Regions from separate parts of the Streptomyces longhuiensis genome, predicted to be linked through region 1. Evidence: riboswitches for the same ligand, from Rfam matches in the RefSeq annotation. Region 1 holds a riboswitch; the other holds the start of a gene.
The links. A riboswitch is a leader RNA that binds a small molecule or an ion and turns the genes downstream of it on or off. The one in region 1 is predicted to bind S-adenosylmethionine.
Positions count from the first base shown of each region.

Region 1 (4,407 bases):
CTGAACCTGGCGTTCGGGTAGTCGAGCGAGCCGACGTTCTTCGCCGTGACCGTGTACGTCAGGATGTCGCCGGGGCGGGCCGTCTGCGGGCTCGCCGTCCTGGTGACCTCCAGGTCCGGGACCGGGACGGACAGCGCGAGCGCCGAGGGGACACGGGTGTCGCCCTGGGTGGTGAACGTCAGCTCGGTGGAGGTGGCGCCGGGCGGGATGGTCCCGGCGGGCAGCTCGAACGCCTTCGCGTCGACGCTCAGGTCGTCGGCCGCCTCCGGGGCGACGGCGCCGTCGCTCTCGCTGAGGTAGGAGTTGCCGGTGTGGGCTTCGGTGACGTTCTTGCCGTCGACCAGGAACCGGTCGCCCAGCGTGTTCCAGCCGCCCTCGTACGTGGAGACGCCCGCCCGCACCCTGCCGCCGCCCGCGCGGTGGAAGCCGTCCACGCCGATCGTGGTCGCCGGCGAGACGGGGCGCTGGAGGACGTGTCCGCCGTAGACGTACACGTTGCGGCGCTCCGGCGCGTACTCGGCGTTCGGGGCGCCGTACTTGTAGACGACGGTCATCGACCAGCCGGCCACGCAGCCCTTGCCGTCGGGCGCCCAGACGCCGCCGACCGCGACGGGGACGGGCGCGCCGGTGCCGGTGACGCCGGCGAACATGCTCGTGACGTCGGCCTCGCCCGTGTAGTAGTGCGGGCCGTTGATCGTCGCCGGGTCCTGGACCAGGTCCTCGACGGAAACCCTCGCAGCCGCGCCGCCGTTCACGCCCAGCACGGGTACGGCGGCGAGCGGGGAGCCCGGTGAGGGCCGCACATCGGCGCCGGAGATGTCGCACCGCGCGAGCCGCGCGCCGCTCGGGCCCCTGTACGTACCGTCGTTGCCGCCGAAGAACAGGCGGGCGTACGCCACCTTCGCGCCCGGCGGGATCGTCACCCGGCCGGTGCTGGAGCCGTAACCGGCCGTCGTACGGGCCGTGTTGACGCGCTGCATCACGAACGTCTCGTCGCCGCCCCGGCCGCCGCCGGCGGCGGCCGCGCAGCGCGTCGCGAGGTCGGCCGGCGCGGCCGGGCAGCCCATGACCGTGTTGCCGATGGTCACGAAGTCGCCGTACAGCGATTCGTCGTAGCGCTTGGTGAACGGCGCGACCACGTCCGCCGCGGCGGGGGCCGCGGCGCCGAGCGCCGTCAGTGCGGTGACCGTGGCGACGAGCGCCCCGGCGGTGCGGGTCGCGGCTGCGCGCAGCCGTCGCTCACCCGAAACTTGTCTGAGCCACATAAAGGGCAATGTAGGCAAAACATACGATTGCCCCTGGCTACGCCACGCGGCGCTCCGCGTACTCGGTGATTTGGGTCATCGGGGGGCGTTCCTCGGTGTCCACGTCGTGCGTGCGCGGCTCGAATCCCTGTTCCCCGCGCTCGAACTGGGTGAGCACCGGACGCACGAGATGCCCGCGTGCGAGCCGCAGCTGCGCGGTGCGGTAGATCGCCGCGGCCATCCGGCCGAGCGCCTGCCCGTCCTGGTGCCGGTGCTTGCGCACCCCCACGTCGACCTGCCCGAGCGCGTCCAGGCCCACCGTGTGCAGCGCGTCGACGAGAAGACCGAGCTCGACCCCGTAACCGACGGGGAACGGCAGGCGCTCCAGGAGCGATCTGCGGGCCGCGTACTCGCCGCCGAGCGGCTGCACGAACCCGGCGAGCAGCGGCCAGTGCAGATTGAGGACCGGGCGCGCCACCAGCTCCGTGACCCGGCCCCCCTGGCCCGCGGCGGACCCGAGCGGGCGGTCGTACATCGCCTTCACGAAGTCCACGCCGGGATCCGTGAGCAGCGGGCCCACGATCCCCGAGACGAAGTCCGCGGAGAACTCCTTCAGATCCGCGTCGACGAAACAGACGATGTCGCCGCCCGTCACGAGCAGCGAGCGCCACAGCACCTCGCCCTTGCCGGGCACGGCCGGGATCCTCGGCAGGATCGTGTCCCGGTGCACGACGCGCGCCCCGGCGGCCCGCGCGACCTCGGCCGTACGGTCCGTCGAGCCCGAGTCGATCACCACCAGCTCGTCGACCAGCGGCACCCGCTCCGTCATCAGGGCGCGACGGATCTCGGCGACGATCTCGCCGACCGTCTCCTCCTCGTTCAGCGCGGGCAGCACCACGCTCACCGAGGTGCCCGAGGCGCGCTTGGCGGCGATCAGCTGAGGGAGCGGACGGTCCGACACCGACCAGGAACGCCTGCTCAGCCAGCGCTCTACTTCTTCCAGCACGGTGCGCGGCTCCTCACTGTCTGAACTGTCTGATCACGAACTGTGATCCATCTCGCGGTTCGGACGACTATCTCAAGCGTCCAGGCCTTCGGTTACAGTCTTGAACAACGCCGGTGACCATCGCATGTCGGGGTCGCCGCCGCGCTTGAGTGATCAAGTGCCAGCTCAACAACCGAATAGCGCTCATCCAGAGGGACAGAGGGATACGGCCCGTTGAAGTCCCGGCAACCCTCCCGCCGACCTTGTCGAGGTCCAGGTGGGGAAGGTGCCAATTCCGTCTCGTGGCGAGATGCGCCGCGAGGAAGATGAGGAGAAAGGGCCTCGCCATCATGGCTGCGCAGACTGTCGCCACCACCACTTCCGTTGATCTCGGACCCGCATCGGCGCTTTCCTGCCGCGAGTGCGGCACCAGCTTCCCGCTCGGACCGATCTTCGCCTGTGCCGAGTGTTTCGGGCCGCTCGAAGTCTCCTACGACCTGCCGGTCGGCGACCCCGAGTCGCTGCGCAAGGAGATCGAGGCCGGACCCGCCAACATCTGGCGCTACGCCCCTCTCCTGCCCGTCCCGGCCGACGTCGCCGAGAAGCCGAACCTGAACCCCGGCTGGACCAAGCTCGTCAAGGCCGACAACCTCGCCCGTGAACTCGGCGTCGAGCAGGGCAAGCTGTTCGTCAAGGACGACTCCGGCAACCCCACGCACTCCTTCAAGGACCGCGTCGTCGCCCAGGCCATCGAGGCCGCCCGCGCCTTCGGCTTCACCACCCTGTCCTGCTCCTCCACCGGCAACCTCGCCGGCGCCGTCGGCGCCGCCGCGGCCCGCGCCGGCTTCCGCTCCTGCGTGTTCATCCCGCACGACCTGGAGCAGGGCAAGGTCGTCATGGCCGCGGTCTACGGCGGCGAACTCGTCGGCATCGAGGGCAACTACGACGACGTCAACCGCTTCTGCTCCGAGCTCATCGGCGACCCGCTCGGCGAGGGCTGGGGCTTCGTCAACGTCAACCTGCGTCCGTACTACGGCGAGGGCTCCAAGACGCTCGCGTACGAGATCTGCGAGCAGCTCGGCTGGCGCCTCCCGGACCAGCTGGTCATCCCGATCGCGTCCGGCTCCCAGTTCACGAAGATCGACAAGGGCCTCCAGGAGCTGATCAAGCTCGGCCTCGTCGAGGACAAGCCGTACAAGCTCTTCGGCGCCCAGGCCGAGGGCTGCTCGCCGGTGTCCGTCGCCTACAAGGGCGGCCACGACGTCGTGCGGCCGCAGAAGCCGAACACGATCGCCAAGTCCCTGGCCATCGGCAACCCGGCCGACGGGCCGTACGTCCTCGACATCGCCCGCCGCACCGGCGGCGCCGTGGAGGACGTCAACGACGAGCAGGTCGTCGAGGCGATCAAGCTCCTGGCGCAGACCGAGGGCATCTTCGCGGAGACCGCGGGCGGTGTGACGGTCGGCGTGACGAAGAAGCTGATCGAGGCCGGCCTGATCGACCCGACGCTCACCACCGTCGTCCTCAACACCGGTGACGGCCTCAAGACCCTCGACGCGGTCGCCGAGACGTCCCAGGCGACCGCCACCATCCGCCCGAGCCTGGACGCGTTCCGCGACGCGGGCCTCGCCCACTGAAGACCCGCGCACTCCCGCGACACCCGCACGGAAAGGCTGCAGCCCCCATGAGCGTCAACGTCCGCATCCCCACCATCCTGCGCACCTACACCGGCGGCAAGGCCGAGGTCGCCGCCGAGGGCGCGACCCTCTCCGAGGTCATCGCCGACCTGGAGAAGAACCACACGGGCATCGCGGCCCGCGTCCTGGACGACCAGGGCAAGCTGCGCCGCTTCGTGAACGTGTACGTGAACGACGACGACGTGCGCTTCGAGCAGGGCCTGGAGACGGCGACGCCGGCAGGCGCGGGCGTCTCGATCATCCCGGCCGTCGCCGGAGGCTGACCGTCGGGCACCGTGCCGGCGGCTGATCGCCCGGCCTTGCAAGGCCACACAGAGTCACCTGAATTGCCCCCTCCGCGAGAGAAGCGGAGGGGGCAATTCTGCATGGTTGAGCGCGGTAGAGTTGGGAAGCGAGCTTCGCGCCTGTGCCGAGCGCATATATGAAGTCGGCCGCCGCCCGACAAGAAGCAGCCAAAGTGCCCCGCCCTTATCGGGTGTTC
Region 1 is NZ_CP085173.1:4,635,052-4,639,458, reverse strand. Features, by position in the region: gene LGI35_RS21460 (DUF7927 domain-containing protein) at 1-1,265, opposite strand, end outside; gene LGI35_RS21455 (glucosyl-3-phosphoglycerate synthase) at 1,303-2,250, opposite strand; SAM riboswitch class I at 2,431-2,562, shown strand; gene thrC (threonine synthase) at 2,580-3,866, shown strand; gene LGI35_RS21445 (MoaD/ThiS family protein) at 3,914-4,189, shown strand.

Region 2 (4,407 bases), 1.5 Mb from region 1:
AGGGGCGATCTCCGCGGTGCTCGGGGCGTTCCTGTACCTCTTCCCCAGGGCGCGCGTGACGAGCGTGTTCCCGTTCCTGTTCTTCCTGCCGCTGCGGTTTCCCGCGTGGGTGGTGCTGCCGTTCTGGGTGGCGCTCCAATGGGCCGCGGCGCGGCAGGGCAGCCAGGGGCCCGGGGTGGCCTACCTGGCGCACCTGGTCGGGTTCTCCGTCGGGTTCCTCTACGCGTGGGTGCGCTACGGAGGGAGAGAGCGGGGTGCGCGGAGCGCTTCTGCGCGCGGGCGGGGGCGGGAGACGGGAGGGCTAGAGTGAAAGCAGCCCCAGCCACGGCCACCGAGGGAGACAGCCAGCCGTGATCACCGCGATCGTGCTCATCAAGACCAGCGTGGACCGGATCCCCGAGATCGCCGAGTCGATCGCCGCCCTCGACAGCGTCAGCGAGGTCTTCTCCGTGACCGGAACGTACGACCTGATCGCCATGGTGCGCGTCGCGCGCCACGACGACCTGGCGGACGTCATCCCCGGGAAGATCAGCAAGATCCCCGGCGTGGAGGCGACGGACACGCACGTCGCGTTCCGCACCTACTCGCAGCACGACCTGGAGGCGGCGTTCGCGATCGGGCTCGACTCCTGATCCTGTCCGCTTGACGACCGAAGGCCGCCCCGAGGGGCGGCCTTCGTCATGTCCGGCGCGGTGCGCGGATCACACGGCGGGGACGCAACGCCCGTCCTCCGTGCGGTAGTTCCAGCGCGCGCCGTCGCGGACCAGCTCGGTCACGGCGCGGACGAAGCGCTCGACGTGCTCGTCCGGGGTGCCGGCGCCGAAGCTGACGCGGATCGCGTTGAGGGACTTCTCGCCGGGCGCGGCCTCGGGCGCCCCGCACTCCCCCTGCGACTGCGGGTCGCTGCCCAGCAGGGTGCGCACGAGCGGGTGGGCGCAGAAGAGGCCGTCGCGCACGCCGATGCCGTACTCGGCGGAGAGCGCGGCCGCGAAGTGCGAGCTGTTCCAGCCGTCGACGACGAAGGAGATGACGCCGACGCGCGGGGCGTCGTCGCCGAACAGCGAGAGGACCTTCACCTCGGGCACGGCGGCGAGACCGTCACGGACCTTGCCGATCAGGTGCTGCTCACGGGCGACGAGCGAGTCGAAGCCCGCCTCGGTGAGGGCCTTGCAGGCGGAGGCGATGGAGTAGACGCCGATGACGTTCGGCGAACCGGCCTCGTGGCGGGCCGCGCTGTCGTGCCACTCGACGTCCACACCGCCGTCCGCACGCCGCGCGACCTTGCGGGAGGCGCCGCCACCGGCGAGGTACGGCTCGGAGGCCTGGAGCCAGTCGGCGCGGCCGGCGAGGACGCCGGAGCCGAAGGGGGCGTACAGCTTGTGCCCGGAGAAGGCGACCCAGTCGACGTCGAGGTCCTGGATGTCCACGGGGTGGTGCGGGGCGAGCTGCGCGGCGTCGAGGACGATACGGGCGCCATGGGCGTGGGCAGCGGCGGCGAGCTCACGGACGGGCCACAGCTCGCCGGTGACGTTCGAGGCGCCCGTGACGCACACCAGGGCGGGCCCGTAGGGGTCGCGCTCGGCGAGGGCGCTCTCCAGGGTCTGGACGGCCTCGTCGGGCGTGCGCGGCGCGTTCAGGTACGTCACGCGGGCGTCGCGCCACGGCAGGAGCGAGGCGTGGTGTTCGGTCTCGAAGACGAAGACCTCGCAGTCGGCGGGGAGCACGGCGGCGAGCAGGTTGAGCGAGTCGGTGGTCGACCGGGTGAAGATCACCTGGTCGTCCGCGCGGCAGCCGAGGAACTCGGCGACGGTCACGCGGGAGTTCTCGAAGAGGTCGGTCGACAGCTGCGAGAGGTACCCGGCACCGCGGTGGACGCTGCCGTAGTACGGCGCGTAGGCGGCCACGTCGTCCCAGACCCGCTGGAGCGCCGGGGCGCTGGCCGCGTAGTCGAGGGCCGCGTAGGTGACCTCGCCACCGGTGACGAGCGGAACGGTGACATCCCGGCCGAGAACCGGCAGAGGGGTACAAAGCGACTGGTCGGCGGCAGCGGTGGAGACAGACATGGCGAACTCCCGTGAGAGGTAAGCGAATTGACCGCGCCGGAGCCGATGGCTCGACGGCGCAGCCGTAAAGAAAAAGGGGGTGTGCGGAGGTGGGGCGGAGATGCCCTATCGCATTCGCTTGCTCACGAGACTGCTCCCTTGAGGACCAGGACCCCAGGGTGTGCAGGGGTCCGCGCTTGCAGAGCACCTTGCTGTGCACTGCCTGGTCTTCACCCGGGGCACCCCGCCACGGACGGAGGGTTGCCGGACAGCGAGCCGGGGCCTAATCGCTGTCACTCATGACCTGCCGAGAAGTATGCCAGCTGATCGCTTCATCGCAACAGCGTGTCCGCATCCCGGACGGAGAGTGGTGGGGAGGCACCGACCGGCACCTCCCCACCCTGTCTTCCTTACGCGCTCACGCGTTGCTGGCCGCCACCCAGCGCTCCAGCGACCTCTTCGCGGCGCCCGAGTCGATCGACTCGGCGGCGCGGGCCATGCCGGCCCGGATCTGGTCGGTCAGAGGGCCCTCGCCGGGCGTGAGAGCGACGAGCGCCGCCGCCGAGTTGAGGAGGACCGCGTCCCGTACCGGGCCCCTCTCGCCGTCCAGGAGGCGGCGGGCGACCTCCGCGTTGTACGACGCGTCGGCGCCCCGCAGCGCGGACACCGGCACCAGCTCGAGGCCGACGTCCCGCGGGTCGAAGGCCTCCTCGCGCACGGCGCCGTCCCGGACCACCCAGATCCGCGAGGTCGCCGTCGTCGTCAGCTCGTCCAGCCCGTCGTCGCCGCGGAAGACGAGCGACGAGTGACCGCGCTCGGCGAAGACACCGGCCACGATGGGCGCCATCCGCGCGTCGGCGACCCCGACGGCCTGTGCCCGCACCTTGGCCGGGTTGGTCAGCGGACCGAGGAAGTTGAACGTCGTGCGGATGCCCAGCTGGCCGCGCGCCGCCGCCACGTGCCGCAGCGCCGGGTGGAACTTCACGGCGAAGCAGAACGTGATCCCCGCCTCCTCCGCGACCTCGGCCACGCGCTTCGGCGTCAGCTCCAGATTCACGCCGAGCTTCTCCAGGACGTCCGAGGCGCCGGACGCCGACGAGGCGGCGCGGTTGCCGTGCTTGACGACCTTGGCACCCGTACCCGCGATGACGATGGCCGACATCGTGGAGATGTTGACCGTCTTGGCGCCGTCGCCACCCGTGCCGACGATGTCGACCGTGTCGCCCGGGACCTCGATCACGTTCGCGTGCTCGTACATGGACCGTACGAGGCCGGAGATCTCCTCGACGGTCTCGCCCTTGGCGCGCATGGCCACAGCGAACCCGGCGATCTGCACGTCCGTGGCCTCGCCCCGCATGATGCGGTCCATGGCCCAGGCGGTGTCGTCGGCGCTCTGGTCGCGCCCTTCGAGGAGGCCGTTCAGCAGCTGGGGCCAGGAACGGCCCGCCGCGGTATTGCCTCCTGCGGGGGTCACAGCATTCATCTGCCGCTCCTGGTTTTTCGTGTGTAGGGGAACAAGGCCACCCTATCCAGCCCGGAGAGCGGCAAAGAGCCCCGTCCAGTGCCTGGACGGGGCTCTCACCGTGGCGACCATGGGTCCCCCGCTCGAGCGAAGCCGAGAGTGGGGGGTCAGTTCAGGTGATCAGTGGTGGCCGTGGCCGCTGGTGATCTCCTTGTACTCCTCGACAGTCGGCTTGGGGATCTGGCTCTCCTCGCCGTACAGGCCCTCGGAGAGCTTGGCCCGCAGCTTCTCGGTACCGGACACCTTGCGCTCCACACCGTTCTCGTCGACCGTCGGGCCGATCTCGAGCGGCGCGTACTGCTCGTGCGCGGTGAGGGTGTGCAGGGCGTCGGGCCCGAGCGGCTCGTGGACCTCGATGAACTCACCGTGCGGCAGGCGCTTGATGAGGCCGGACTCGCGTCCGTGCAGCACCTTGTCCTTGTCGCGGCGCTGGAGGCCGAGGCAGATCCGCTTGGTGGCGACGAAGACCAGCACGGGCACGACGAAGAACCCGATGCGCACGAACCAGGTGATCGCGTTGATCGACAGGTGGAAGTGCGTGGCCCAGAGGTCGTTACCACCACCGACGAGCAGGACGAAGTACCAGCTGATCCAGGCTGCACCGAACGCGGTCCGGGTCGGGACGTTGCGCGGGCGGTCCAGGATGTGGTGCTCGCGCTTGTCGCCGGTGACCCAGGACTCGATGAACGGGTAGACCGCGATGGCCACCAGGACCAGCGGGAAGATGATCAGCGGGATGAACACACCCAGGACGAGCGTGTGGCCCCAGAGGTTGATCTCCCAGCCCGGCATGAAGCGGATCAGGCCTTCGGAGAAGCCCATGTACCAGTCGGGCTGGGCGCC
Region 2 is NZ_CP085173.1:3,126,718-3,131,124, forward strand. Features, by position in the region: gene LGI35_RS14625 (rhomboid family intramembrane serine protease) at 1-310, shown strand, start outside; gene LGI35_RS14630 (Lrp/AsnC family transcriptional regulator) at 351-632, shown strand; gene LGI35_RS14635 (aminotransferase class V-fold PLP-dependent enzyme) at 702-2,063, opposite strand; SAM riboswitch class IV at 2,231-2,347, opposite strand; gene trpD (anthranilate phosphoribosyltransferase) at 2,461-3,525, opposite strand; gene qcrB (cytochrome bc1 complex cytochrome b subunit) at 3,685-4,407, opposite strand, start outside.
Region 2: another riboswitch for S-adenosylmethionine. It lies ahead of LGI35_RS14635 (aminotransferase class V-fold PLP-dependent enzyme); the one in region 1 lies ahead of thrC (threonine synthase).